One region of the Shewanella zhangzhouensis genome, then DNA from elsewhere that is predicted to be linked to it. Evidence: predicted binding sites of a transcription regulator. Region 1 holds the regulator's gene; each other region holds the start of a gene.
What was found. Region 1 encodes MetJ, which represses methionine synthesis genes. Its sites were predicted from a motif close to TAGACGTCTAGACGTCTA; they were not measured.
Positions count from the first base shown of each region.

Region 1 (4,833 bases):
ACTTCCCAGGGACGGGTGATTGCTGGTGCCTCGTCTGAGCTGGCGCTTTCGGTCAGCTTGCCGTTATCCATAGTCAATATGCCCGTGACCGTGGGCCTGACCCCCAAACTGCAGCGGCTCGACAGTTTTAATTATGCCGTCAGCGCCAACAATTTCGATGCCGGTGATTTCGACAGCGACGACTATCGCAACGATGACACGGGCTTTAACCTGGATGCCGGTATTGCCTTGATGCCGATGGAAGGACTGACCCTGGGGCTGGTGGGCCGCAACCTGATTGAGCGTGAGCTGGATACCATAGAGTCAGAAGGGGTCAGTGCAACCTACAGGGCAGGGCCCATGGTCACCTTTGGCGCCGCGTTTCAAACCGGCAATTGGCAGCTGAGTTCAGATCTGGACTTGATGGACAACGAGAAATTTGTGGGTCTTGAGGGCACCAAATATTGGCGTTTGGGCGCTGAATGGCATGCACTGGACTGGTTGTCGCTGCGGGTGGGTTACCGTCAGGATCTCAATAATATGACGGCCGATCTCTATTCGTTTGGTACCGGCTTTCAGATAGGTTCAGGATTCAAGCTGGATCTGGCCGGTATGTGGGGAGATAACGACACCCTGGGCGCAGTGCTGCAAAGCTCCTATCACTTTTAAAGCAGCACCTTCGCCGCATTAGCTGGCCAGCAATACCACAAGCGACTTGGTCGCCAGCACCAGTGCACTGATTGAGCAAAGAACCAGGGTAGCGACTCTGGTTTTTTGTTTATCGACCCGCCCAAGGAGCCGACCCGCCACCCAGTAGCCGCAAAATACCGCGGGTAACAGTATGACTGACCATTGGAGCTGCGCCACAGTAACCAATCCGGCAAAGGCCAGGATACTCAAGGCTATCAATGAGCTGAAGATAAAAAATGCCGACAGGGCCGCGCGGAATTTATTGGGGTCTTTACCGGCCAGCAGAATCGCCATCGGTGGGCCGCCAATGGCGGCTATGGTGCCAAAGACACCGGACACAGTGCCGGCGATAAACAGGGTCAGGCGATTGATGGGAGCGCTGATTTTCATCAGGCTCAGCATCACGGCCAGCGCTACAATCACGGCAATGGCGAGTCCCAGTATGGATTGTGGGGCCATCAGCAGCAGGCTGGCACCCAGAATACCCCCAGGAATGCGTCCAAGCAGGGCATATTGCAGACCGGCAAACTCCAGAGCGCTGCGTTCCCTGAGCAAAGTGAGTAGGGCAATGGAGAAGCCCATCAGAATAACGGGCACGGGCACCAGTTCGGGTTCAACCAGATACAGCAGTGGGCTGGCAACCACGGCAAGACCAAAGCCAATCAGGCTTTGGATAAGGGCACCACTGAAGATAATCAGCAGGGCAAGGACCAGGGTGATGAGGTCGGGAAACATCAAAAGCGACTCCAGAAACGACACAAGGACCCATTCGGGTCCTTGTGATATACAGCTGGGAGAGTTATTCCATGTCTTCCCATTCGATGCCCATCTCATCCATCAGTTTTTTCGCCTCTGATGGGATGGAGTCGGGTTTGTCCTTGGACAGATCATCGTCGTTTGGCAGTGGCTGGCCGGTGTAAGCATGCAAAAAAGCTTCACACAGCAGTTCACTGTTGGTGGCGTGACGAAGGTTGTTCACCTGGCGACGGGTACGTTCGTCAGTGAGGATCTTCAACACTTTTAAAGGAATAGACACGGTGATCTTTTTCACTTGCTCATTCTTTTTGCCGTGCTCAGCATAGGGGCTGATGTAATCGCCATTCCACTCAGTCATTGACTCACCTGTTTATTCCAAAATTCGCAGGAGATTTTAAACCCTTACAAACTACAGTCAAATTATTGCTGCGAAATCACCCTAAACATCAACAGATTTTCTTACGTTTAGACGTCTAAACGTCTTGATGCCTATTGACCTGTTGCCGGTGCTTAGGTAAATTTAGCCATCCAGACATCTTTATTTCCGTGCAGTAACATCGGAGGAGTACAAAATGACACAGCGCAAAGCAGCCACCATAGCGGTGCGTCAGGGCATAGAGAGCGACACCCAGCACGGTGCCGTGGTTCCTCCCATCTATTTATCGACCAATTATTCCTTCGATGGCCACAAGAATCCGCGCAAATTCGACTACAGCCGCTCCGGTAACCCAACCCGCTGTATTCTGGGCGAGGCGTTGGCCGAGCTGGAACAGGGTGCGACTGGCGTTATAACGTGCACCGGCATGGCCGCCATTACCCTGGTGACCAGCCTTCTGGGGCCGGACGATCTTCTGGTCGTGCCCCATGATTGTTACGGTGGCAGCTATCGCCTCTTTACCAACCTTGCCAAAAAAGGGGCCTTTAAGCTGGCCGTGGTCGACCAGACCGACGATGCTGCGCTGGCGGCCGTGATTGCCCAAAAGCCGCGCATGGTATGGCTCGAAACCCCATCCAATCCGCTGCTGCGGGTGGTGGATATTCAGGCCATCAGTGCTGCCAGCCACAAAGTTGGTGCACTGGTGGTGGTGGACAACACCTTCCTGTCGCCCATTTTGCAGCAGCCACTGCTTTTGGGCGCCGATATAGTGATTCACTCCACTACCAAGTACATCAATGGCCACAGCGATGTGGTGGGCGGCGCCGTGATTGCCAAAGATGCCGAACTGGGCGAGACCCTGCACTGGTGGTCCAACACCCTGGGCCTTACCGGCAGTGCCTTTGACAGTTATCTCACCCTGCGTGGTATCCGTACCCTGGGCGTACGGGTGCGCGAGCATCAATCCAATGCCCAGCGCATAGTGGAAGTGCTGAAAAACAGCCCCCAGGTGAGCAAGGTGTATTACCCGGGCCTTGCGGACCACCCTGGCCATGAGATAGCCGCACGGCAACAAAAAGGCTTTGGCGCTATGCTGAGTTTTGAGCTGGTGGGCGGCGAAAAAGAAGTGGTGGCTTTCCTCGAAGCCTTACAGCACTTCAGTGTGGCCGAAAGCCTGGGCGGCGTTGAGTCGCTGGTTGCCGTGCCCGCTACTATGACCCACAGAGCCATGGTGCCGGAAGCCCGCGCCGAGGCCGGAATAAAAGACACCCTGCTGCGCCTGTCGGTGGGGATTGAAGATGCAGAAGATTTAGTGGCCGATATCCAAGCCGGCCTGGCTGCCGTAGCAGCCTGTTGAATAGGAGTCAGTGATGGCGCGTTGTCATTTGCATAAGTTTGGTGGCTCCAGTCTGGCCGATGCCGATTGTTACCGCCGCGTGGCCCATATCCTGTTGACCCAGGGCCACAGCGACGATCTGGTGGTGGTGTCCGCCGCCGGTAAAACCACCAACTTTTTGTATAAGCTGCTTTCGCTGCGTGATGCCAAAGCGCTGTGGCAGGAAGAATTGCAGGTGCTGATAAGCTATCAGCAAAACCTGATTGAACAATTGCTGAGTGCCGAGCAGGCCCGTTATCTGCGAGAGCGTCTGTCCACCGATAAGGCGCAGCTGGTCAGCCTCTTGTCACTGGAAACCCTCAACGACTATCAAACCAGCCATGTGGTGAGCTTTGGCGAGCGTTGGTCCGCCAGGTTGATGGCGGCGCTGTTGCGTGAATCCGGCGTGGCGGCAAGCCATGTGGATGCCTGCAGCATACTGGTGGCAGATGAAGGTGCCGTGCCCAATATTCGCGAGCAGGAGTCCCGCGAAAAAGTGGCCGCCATGCTGGCGGAACATGAAAACGAACGCATCGTAATCACTGGCTTTATCTGCGCTAATCCCGCCGGTGAAACCCTGCTGCTGGGCCGTAATGGGTCTGACTTTTCCGCGACCCTGATTGCCAGTCTGGCGGATATCGAACGGGTCACCATCTGGACCGATGTGGAAGGGGTGTTCAACGCCGACCCGAATAAGATAAACGATGCCAAGTTGCTCAAGAGCATGTCTCTGGCTGAGGCTGACCGCTTGGCGCGATTGGGTTCCCCCGTGCTGCACAGCCGCACACTGCAGCCCCTTTTTAACACCCAGGTGAGCATGGCGGTGCGCTCAAGCTATGCCCCCCATACCGACTTCACCCTGGTTGCTCCAACCAGCTCTCAGGCCAGTGCTCCCGTGGTGACTAACCTCTCTGAAGTGGCGCTCTTTTGCCTCACGACTCAGGTCGACGCCGATGCCCTGTTGGCAACTTTGGCTGCCTCTGGGTTAACACCGCTGGCAAGCTGGCAGGGTTCCCGTGGTGGCTTGGAGCTGGCATATACCCCGGAAAATCAAAAGCAGGTCAACGCCTTTTTAAAGGCCAACTCTGAAGCATATGGTCTGGGCGATGTGTCCATCAGCGACGATTTTGGTTTGGTGGCACTGGTGAGCGCCGATGCGGTGCTTTACCGCAAGAGTTTTGCCCGCCTGCTCAGCCGCGAGGCCAAGCCTTTGTATCATGACAGCCTGAGTCTGGTGACCCTGGTGCCCAAGGCCCAGGTAAACCTGCTCACGCAAAAGGTGCACCGCCGCTGCGCCGGGCCGCGCAAGCGCATCGGGGTAATCCTCCTTGGGGTGGGCAATATCGGCGAAGCCTGGGTCAGCCTGTTTCGCCGGGCGCAGAGCAGCCTGTGCCGTGAGCTGGAGGCGCGCATTGAGCTTTTGGGGCTGGTCAGTTCATCCCGCGCCTACATCAATAATGCCGGTGTGCACCTGGACAACTGGAAAACCGAGTTCGAGGAATACGCCACCGACTGGCAATACGGGCAGTTGTTCGATGCCTTATCGACCCTTAATTGCGATGAGTTGGTTGCGCTGGACATCAGCGCCAGTGCCAGCCTGACCTTGCAGTACCCGGAGTTCTTTGCCCGTGGTATTCATGTGGTCAGTGCCAACAAG
Region 1 is NZ_CP080414.1:3,933,449-3,938,281, reverse strand. Features, by position in the region: gene K0H63_RS17355 (conjugal transfer protein TraF) at 1-648, shown strand, start outside; gene K0H63_RS17350 (sulfite exporter TauE/SafE family protein) at 667-1,404, opposite strand; gene metJ (met regulon transcriptional regulator MetJ) at 1,469-1,783, opposite strand; gene metB (cystathionine gamma-synthase) at 1,998-3,158, shown strand; gene K0H63_RS17335 (bifunctional aspartate kinase/homoserine dehydrogenase II) at 3,172-4,833, shown strand, end outside.

Region 2 (4,833 bases), 1.6 Mb from region 1:
AAGGAGGTGGCGACCCCGGAAAGCAGCATGCGCTCCACCTGGCTTTGCAGCCCAAAGCCACTGAGGGTGAGCACCACCAACACAGAGGCACTGGCACCGATAAAAGCCCCCAGCGGCAGACCGATGGCGAGCAGCACCCCATGAGTAATCCCAAGGCTGAGCACCACAATCGCCCCCAGGCTGGCACCGGCACTGATCCCAAAAAGATAAGGGTCAGCCAGGGGGTTTCGGGTCACCAGTTGCAGCGCCCAGCCGGAGAGCGCCAATCCCGCGCCACACACAAAGGCCAGGAGGATGCGCGGCAACCTCAGCTCCAGCAGAATGCGGCTGTCGAGATAGGCCACATCGGCGGGGCGCTCGCCAATGAGCGCATGCAGGTACACCGACATAGCCTCGCGAAAGCCGATGTCCACGGCGCCAAAAATACTGGCCAGCACCGGCGATAGCAGACAGGCCAGAATAAGCGCCAGCACCATCAGCTCCCGGCGTCCGAGCGGGGTTAACAGGGCTTTGAGGGCCGTCACAGGCTCACCTCTTTGCGGCCTTGGGAGGCGGTGCGGGCATCATAACCATAGTAGTAATGGATGAGCGGACGGCCATGCTGGGGGTGAGGCTCTACCGTGGTGCACACCCCAAATACAGAGGCGAGCATGGCCTCGGTGAGCACTACCTCAGGCGTGCCCGAGGCTTCCAGGCGGCCACGGGACATCAGCAGCAGCTCATCGCACAGGGCACTGGCCAGGTTCAGGTCGTGGATGGTGCAAATCACGCAGATATCCAGGCGTTTGAGGAGTTCCAGCACTTCGATTTGAAAGCGCACATCCAGGTGGCTCGTGGGTTCATCCAGGATCAAAAACTGCGGCTTTTGCACCAGCGCCCGAGCAATGAGGGCCCGCTGTTTTTCACCACCGGACAGCTTGCCAAAGGGTTGGCGGCCATAGCCTTCGAGCCCCACTTCCGCGAGAGCCGCTGCAATGCCTGCCTTGTCGGCGGCGCTGTCGGCAGCAAGCCAGCCCTTGTGGGGGATAAGCCCCATGGCAACAACGGCTTCGGTGGAGAGATCAAACAGGGGCGGTAATTCCTGGGGTACCACGGCCACGGCGCGGGCAAAGCTGCGCCTGGAATAGAGGTGAATGTCCTGACCATTGAGCAGTATGCTGCCACTGTCCGGGCGAATATAGCGGTACAGGCAGCGCAGCAGGGATGACTTGCCGGCGCCGTTGGGGCCAATAACCCCATACATACCGTTTCCGGACAGGGCAAAGCTTACGCCGTCCAGCAGCGGCCGCTCCCCTACCCGCCAGCAGAGGTTGCTGACTTCGATGGCCGGGGTCATGGTGTTACCCCATTAAACAGGTACCCGGGTTCCCTCTGGGGAACGGGCATGGCAATTTGGCTCATATCACTCCACCGGGTAACCCGCCCGGACAGGGAAAGTAAAAGAAGCACAGGGGCAGGTATCCTGACTCGGGGGCATTCCCCCACACAGTTGCGGGCACAGTCCGGGCTGATACCTTATGGTATGTCCCCGGTTCCCTTTTCATGTCGGGTTGGCATGGCCCCCGACACCCCTGGCGTGAATGGCCGGAGCAGTGACTCCGGTCCGCAGATTATCAGACCTTTCACCTACCTGGTAAAGGGCCAAAAGACTGGGTGAAGCGCAATATTCTCAGCTGCCCCAGAGTAATCGCCCCTGCCAGCCGCCATTTGTTCGGTACCAACGGGTGTGCACCCGGGCGCCGTAATCCAGCTCCAATGCCCCATAAAAACCCGCTGCCCGCTCTGCCCCCAAAATAGCGGCCATCAGGCAACGGATAACACCGCCGTGGGTCACCACCCACAGTGGCCCGGCATCATTAAGCGGCGCCTTTGCCAGCAGCCCTTGCAGCGCCGCCGCCACCCTGGCTTCAAAGGCGTGCATGGGCTCGCCGCCCTCGGGCGTTATGGCCCAGGGGTCTTGCCACCAGGCCTCCATGGGAGCGGTTTGCCAGAGCAGTGCTATGGACTGCCCATCCCAGACGCCAAAGTCCATCTCGGTCAGCTGAGGCTCAATAAGTATGTCTGGTGGATTACTCCCGGGGTGTCCGGCTGTGATTTCTGCCTGCAAGGCATTCGCAAGCCGCGCGCAGCGCTGCAAAGGCGATGAGATGATTCGGGCAGGTACCGCCATGTCACGGGCCTTGCCGGCAATGGCGATGAGGGCACCTTCATTGGGCTCGGCATCGCTTCGGCCCCGCAGCACGGCGCCATCTTCACACTGGCCATGGCGCCAGAAAATAATGTCACGGGGAGACATCTGGACATGGCTTTTGTCGTCCAGTGAGTCCCCGTGAGCTTTGGCGTTATCCTTTTCCACAGCCACCACAGCGTCAGCGTCTTGCCTGTGCATCTTGCTCTACCCCGTTTTTATATCAGCGTCCTGTGGCGGCCTCTTTCTGGTCTTACCCAGACCAGGGGCTGGCCTCAGTGCTGGCGCCAGGCGCGTCGCTTGCTCCTGAGCCTTCGCTTGCCCCTAAAGCTAAGTTTCGCGTATTATGGACGTCTATACGTATAAATGTCCAAATCAAATTAAGCGGGCGCCGTACCGGTTTTACCTTTTCAGCGGCATCAACCCGGCTTAGGCTACACAGGACAGTCACTTTTTTGTACTTTGCAGGTGTTTTTTATGGCAACTCCAGTGTTATCCCAGGCGACCAGGGCGCTTGCCCACAGCCGTCAACAGCGACTGAACGAGGATCTCTCCAAGCGTATTCTTATCCTCGACGGCGCCATGGGAACCATGATCCAGGGTCACAAACTGGAGGAAGAGCACTATCGCGGCAGCCGCTTCGCCCACTGGCACTGCGACGTAAAAGGCAATAACGACCTCTTGGTGCTGACCCAGCCTGAAATCATCAAAGGCATTCACCGCGAGTATCTGCTGGCCGGTGCCGACATTATCGAAACCAACACCTTTAACGCCACCACGGTTGCCATGGCCGACTATGAGATGGAGGCGATCTCGGCCGAGATTAACCTTGTTGGTGCCCGCATCGCCCGCGAAGTGGCCGATGAAGTGGAAGCCCAAACCGGCATCCCCCGCTATGTGGCCGGCGTACTTGGCCCCACCAACCGCACCTGCTCCATCAGCCCGGATGTGAATGACCCGGGCTACCGTAATATCCACTTCGATGATTTGGTGGCCGCCTACCGCGAGTCCACCGCCGCCCTGATTGAAGGCGGCGCCGATATCATCATGGTGGAAACCATTTTCGATACCCTGAACGCCAAGGCGGCACTGTTTGCCATCGAATCAATTTTTGATGAAGTTGGCTTGCGCCTGCCGGTGATGATTTCCGGCACCATTACCGATGCCTCCGGCCGTACCCTGACAGGCCAGACCACCGAAGCCTTTTACAACTCGCTGCGCCATATCAAACCCATCAGCATGGGCCTTAACTGTGCCCTGGGGCCAAAAGAGCTGCGCCCTTATGTAGAAGAACTTTCCCGCATCAGCGAATGCTATGTGTCGGCCCACCCCAATGCGGGTCTGCCGAACGAGTTCGGTGGCTACGATGAAACGCCCGAAGAAATGGCCGACATCATAGTCCAGTGGGCCATCGAGGGCATGCTGAACATAGTCGGCGGCTGCTGCGGTACTACCCCGGATCATATCCGCGTTATCCGCGAAGCCGTTGAAAAACACGCCCCGCGCAAGTTGCCGGAAATCCCGGTTGCCTGTCGTCTCGCCGGGCTTGAACCGCTTACCATCAGCGCCGACAGCCTGTTTGTAAACGTAGGTGAGCGCACCAACGTCACAGGCTCGGCCAAGTTTTTGAAGCTGATTAAAGAAGGCCAATACGAGACCGCGCTGGATGTGGCCCGGGATCAGGTGGAAAACGGCGCCCAGATCATCGATATCAACATGGATGAGGGCATGCTGGACGGCGAAGAGGTGATGACCACTTTCCTCAATCTGGTGGCCTCCGAGCCCGAGATCAGCAAGGTGCCCATCATGATTGACTCCTCCAAGTGGGAAGTCATAGAGGCGGGCCTTAAGTGCGTGCAGGGCAAGTGCATCGTTAACTCCATCTCCCTTAAAGAAGGCGAAGACAAGTTTATCGAGCAGGCCACTTTGGTGAAGCGCTACGGCGCCGCCGCCATCATCATGGCCTTTGATGAAACCGGCCAGGCCGATACCCGTGCCCGCAAAATTGAAATCTGTACCCGCGCCTATCGGATTCTGGTGGATAAAGTCGGCTTCCCACCGGAAGACATTATCTTCGACCCCAATATTTTTGCCGTGGCAACCGGCATCGAAGAGCACGACAACTACGCGGTGGACTTTATCGAGGCGGTGCGCGATATCAAGGCCACCCTGCCCCATGCGATGATTTCCGGCGGCGTGTCCAACGTGTCCTTCTCGTTCCGAGGCAACAACCCGGTGCGCGAGGCCATCCACGCCGTGTTCCTCTACCATGCCATTAAAGAAGGCATGGACATGGGCATTGTCAACGCCGGGCAGCTGGCGATTTACGACGATATTCCCGCCGAGCTTAAAGAGCGGGTCGAAGCCGTGGTGCTTAACCTGCCCTGCCCGGTAGCCGATTCTAGCAACACAGAGCAGCTGCTTGAAATCGCTGAGAAGTATCGCGGCGGCGCTGGCGGCAGTGCCGGTAAAAAAGAAGATTTGGAATGGCGCAGCCTGCCGGTGAACAAGCGCCTTGAACATGCGCTGGTAAAAGGCATTACCGAATTTATCGACGCCGACACCGAAGAAGCCCGTCAGCAGGCTACCCGTCCGCTGGATGTGATTGAAGGCCCGCTGATGGACGGCATGAACGTGGTGGGCGA
Region 2 is NZ_CP080414.1:981,139-985,971, reverse strand. Features, by position in the region: gene K0H63_RS04195 (FecCD family ABC transporter permease) at 1-476, opposite strand, end outside; gene K0H63_RS04190 (ABC transporter ATP-binding protein) at 521-1,336, opposite strand; cobalamin riboswitch at 1,436-1,588, opposite strand; gene K0H63_RS04185 (histidine phosphatase family protein) at 1,670-2,389, opposite strand; gene metH (methionine synthase) at 2,666-4,833, shown strand, end outside.
Region 2: the regulator MetJ is predicted to act here: its motif matches at 2,536-2,553, upstream of metH (methionine synthase).

Region 3 (4,833 bases), 460 kb from region 1:
TGCTGATGCTCGACAGGCTGCGCACTACGTTGGGGGAATTTGCCCATCAGGTTGAAGTGGAAATCCTCGAACGGGCATTTATGCGGGATCTGCAAGGCATCAACCGCGCCATCGCCCAGTTGCAGGCGTTGGGGTTTCGATTCTTGCTGGATGACTTCGGCACGGGATTTTCCAGTCTTAGTCTGTTGACTCAGATTTCGGTAGATGGCATCAAGCTTGACCGGAGTATCCTTGGCAAAACCGATACCGATCAGGGCAGGGTGCTTTACCGGCAAATTTGCCAGCTGTGTAAGTCGTTAGGGTTCCAGTTGGTGGCCGAGGGCGTCGAAACCCCATCGGAGGCGAGCTTCGTCGGTGATGCCGGTGTGGATTATGTCCAGGGTTGGTTGTTTGCCAAGGCATTGCCTCAAGCCCAGGCAATGGAATATGCGCTCAATCATGGCAAAATAACCCCTAACGATTTGGACATCATCTGACACTATGCAACATATTCAACAGCTGTTAATGCCTTACCAACAACATGCGCTTGGCGCCTGGGACAGATTGCGCCTCGGGTACAGCCTCTGCGTGCATGGGGGCGTCGAAGTTAAGGCCTTTCGAGGCGGTGAGCCTCAGGCTTATTGGCTGCAAGTGCCCGAAGGCTATGTGCATTGCGGCACTGTTCATTCGGTGGATACGGCTTGGCAGTGGGACATTTCGCCGGGTGGCACTCTGGAGCCTCTGAAGTTGGAAGCAGTGCCCGAAAGCCAGTTAGGGTTTTTATTGGTGCAGGCGGCGCACTTCGACCACTGCTATTAGTTGACCTCGGCCACCAACAGACCGTTGCTTCGGTCTGACCACAGCCACTGACTGAGTTGTGTCGGTGTGAGGTACCTACGGGGTGAGCCAGAAACAAAAAAACCGCCGAAAGGCGGTTTTTTTATGGGCGAGCGTCTGATTACAGACCCGCGTCCGCGCGCAGCGCTTCTGCCTTGTTGGTTTGTTCCCAAGGGAACTCGTTACGGCCAAAGTGACCGTAAGCGGCAGTGGCCTGATAGATAGGACGTGCCAGGTTCAGCATTTCGGTCAGGCCGTATGGGCGCAGGTCGAAGTGCTGGCGTACCAGGGCGATGAGCTTATCTTCTGGCAGCTTACCGGTACCGAAGGTCTCGATGCTGATAGACGTTGGCTCGGCCACACCGATGGCGTAGGACACCTGGATTTCACAGCGGTCAGCGAGACCTGCGGCCACGATGTTTTTGGCAACATAGCGGGCGGCGTAGGCAGCTGAGCGGTCAACCTTGGATGGGTCTTTACCGGAGAAAGCGCCACCACCGTGACGGGCCATGCCGCCGTAGGTGTCAACGATGATCTTACGACCAGTCAGACCACAGTCGCCCATTGGGCCACCGATAACGAAACGACCGGTTGGGTTGATAAAGAACTTGGTGTCTTTGTTCAGCCACTGGGCAGGTACCACAGGCTTGATGATGGTTTCCATCACACCTTCCACCAGATCAGACTGAGACACAGAGTCGCAGTGCTGGGTAGAGAGTACGATGGCATCGATACCCACAATCTTGCCTTCGTCATAGGCGAAGGTCACCTGAGACTTGGCGTCGGGGCGCAGCCAGGACAGGGTGCCGTCTTTACGGACTTCTGACTGACGCTTCACCAGTGCGTGAGCGTAAGTGATTGGGGCTGGCATCAGCACGTCGGTTTCGTTGCTGGCGTAGCCGAACATCAGGCCCTGGTCACCGGCGCCCTGTTCACGTGGGTCAGCACGGTCAACACCCTGGTTGATGTCAGGAGACTGCTTACCAATGGCGCTCAGTACCGCGCAGGAATCGGCATCGAAGCCCATGTCTGAATGCACATAGCCGATTTCACGTACGGTTTTACGGGTCAGTTCTTCGATATCGACCCAGGCAGAGGTAGTGATTTCGCCACCGACCATCACCATACCGGTTTTCACGTAGGTTTCGCACGCTACGCGGGCCTTGGGATCCTGCTCCAGGATTGCGTCCAGCACAGCATCGGAAATCTGGTCTGCAATTTTATCGGGATGACCTTCTGAGACCGACTCAGAGGTAAACAAGTGTTTTGCCATGTTTGGAAAATCTCGACTTTTTAAGCGTTAAACGTGTAGAAGCATCTACATCTAGACGGCCATTTTAGTTGAAATTACGTTCACGATCATCCCCCGGATCAGAAAATTTAGTGCCAATTGTGACCAAGATAGGACTGGGGAAGGGGGCTGTTTTATAGAGAAAATCAATTACTTTAACAAATTCAGGGTGATAAAGGCCTGATGTGCTGTGGTTTATTCCATGCGTTTTTGTATGCGACCAGCGAAACAACCCCCTGATAGCGCCTCACTGGTTTTGCCAGCCGTCAATATGGAAATTTAAATTTGCGTCCACAAGCCCTGTTAAGGGAAAATATGTGCCCACAATTGCCCGAAAAGCCTCAATACAAGCAGGAGAGAGCATGTCTCGTAAAGAACTCGCCAACGCTATCCGCGCACTCAGCATGGACGCCGTTCAAAAGGCCAACTCCGGTCACCCCGGTGCCCCCATGGGGATGGCAGATATTGCCGAAGTCCTTTGGCGCGGTCATCTGAAGCATAACCCCACCAATCCACAGTGGGCCGATCGCGATCGTTTCATCCTCTCCAATGGCCACGGCTCCATGCTGCACTACTCGCTGCTGCACCTGGCCGGTTATGACCTGTCTATTGAAGACCTCAAGCAATTCCGTCAGTTGCACTCACGCACTCCAGGCCACCCTGAGTACGGTTATGCCCCAGGCATTGAAACTACCACAGGTCCTCTGGGTCAGGGCATCACCAACGGCGTGGGTATGGCCATTGCTGAGAAAGTGCTGGCTGCCCAGTTCAACCGTGACGGTCACGACATCGTTGACCACTTCACTTACGTGTTCATGGGTGACGGCTGCTTGATGGAAGGTATCTCCCACGAGGCTTGCTCCCTGGCGGGCACCCTGGGTCTGGGCAAACTGATTGCTTTCTGGGATGACAACGGCATCTCCATCGACGGTCACGTTGAAGGCTGGTTTACCGACGACACGCCAAAGCGTTTCGAATCTTACGGCTGGCACGTGATTGCCGGTGTTGACGGTCACGACAGCGACGCCATCGATGCAGCCATCAAGGCGGCCAAGGCTGATCCACGTCCAACCCTCATCTGCTGCAAAACCATCATTGGTTACGGCTCGCCAAACAAATCCGGTTCACACGACTGTCACGGCGCGCCACTGGGCGATGCTGAAATCGCAGCTGCCCGTGAATTCCTCGGCTGGAAGCACGACCCATTCGTTATCCCTGCTGACATTTATGCCCAGTGGGATGCCAAAGAAGCCGGTATCGCCTCTGAAAAAGCCTGGGATGCCAAGTTTGCCGCTTACGCCGCTGCTTACCCAGAGCTGGCCGCAGAATACCAGCGCCGCGTGAACGGCGAACTGCCTGCCAACTTCGGCGCAGAAGCCCAGGCCTATATCGAGAAGCTGCAGAACAACCCTGCCAACATTGCTTCCCGTAAAGCCTCGCAAAACGCCCTGGAAGCCTTTGGCGCCATGCTGCCTGAATTCCTTGGCGGCAGTGCCGACCTGGCCCCATCCAACCTGACCATGTACTCGGCTTCCAAGTCCATCACAGGTGATGACGCCAGCGGTAACTACCTGCACTACGGTGTGCGTGAGTTCGGTATGACCGCCATCATCAACGGTATCGCCCTGCACGGCGGCTTTGTGCCATACGGCGCTACCTTCCTGATGTTTATGGAATATGCCCGTAACGCCATGCGTATGGCTGCGCTGATGAAGGTGCAGAACATTCAGGTTTACACCCACGACTCTATCGGTCTGGGTGAAGACGGCCCGACTCACCAGCCAGTAGAGCAAATCGCTTCTCTGCGTGTGACCCCGAACATGAGCACCTGGCGCCCATGTGACCAGGTTGAGTCTGCCGTGGCCTGGAAATACGCCATCGAGCGCAAAGACGGCCCAACCTCGCTGATCTTCTCCCGTCAGAACCTGGCACAAATGCCACGCAGCGCCGAGCAGCTGGCCAATGTCGCCAAGGGCGGCTACGTGCTGGTAGACAGCGCTGCGGCGCCTGAGCTCATCATCATCGCCACCGGCTCTGAAGTTGAGCTGGCTGTGAAGGCCCAGGCCGAACTGACCGCCAAGGGCAAGCAGGTACGTGTGGTGTCCATGCCATCCACCGACGTGTTCGATAAGCAGGATGCTGCGTATAAAGAAGCGGTACTGCCTGCCAGCGTCACAAAACGCGTGGCCGTGGAAGCGGGTATTGCCGATTACTGGTATAAGTATGTGGGCCTGAACGGCCGCATCATAGGCATGACCAGCTTCGGCGAGTCAGCGCCAGCCAATCAGCTGTTCGAAATGTTCGGCTTCACCGTCGACAAGGTGGTTGCCGCCGCCGAAGAGCTGCTGGGTTAATACTGACGCGAGCAAGGTGGCAGCCTGGCTGCCACCGGTCTGACCGGCGTTGCCGGTCAGCCTCTGTCGGCAGGGGAGCCGACAGGGTTTTCACCCTCCCCAGAGGATTTGCTCACCACTATGATCCGTGTTGCTATCAATGGTTATGGCCGCATCGGCCGCTCCGTACTGAGGGCGCTTTATGAGTCCGGAAAACGGGGCCAGATGCAGCTGGTCGCCATTAATGAACTGGCCAAGCCCGAGGCCATAGTTCACCTGACCAATTACGACACCACCCACGGCCGTTTCCATACCCGTGCCAGCCTCAATGAAGGCATGATGCACCTTGGAGATGACGCCATCCGCTTGCTGGCCGTTGAAGATGCCGCCGCG
Region 3 is NZ_CP080414.1:3,474,912-3,479,744, reverse strand. Features, by position in the region: gene K0H63_RS15255 (EAL domain-containing protein) at 1-476, shown strand, start outside; gene K0H63_RS15250 (hypothetical protein) at 481-798, shown strand; gene metK (methionine adenosyltransferase) at 938-2,089, opposite strand; gene tkt (transketolase) at 2,470-4,461, shown strand; gene epd (erythrose-4-phosphate dehydrogenase) at 4,582-4,833, shown strand, end outside.
Region 3: the regulator MetJ is predicted to act here: its motif matches at 2,134-2,151, upstream of metK (methionine adenosyltransferase).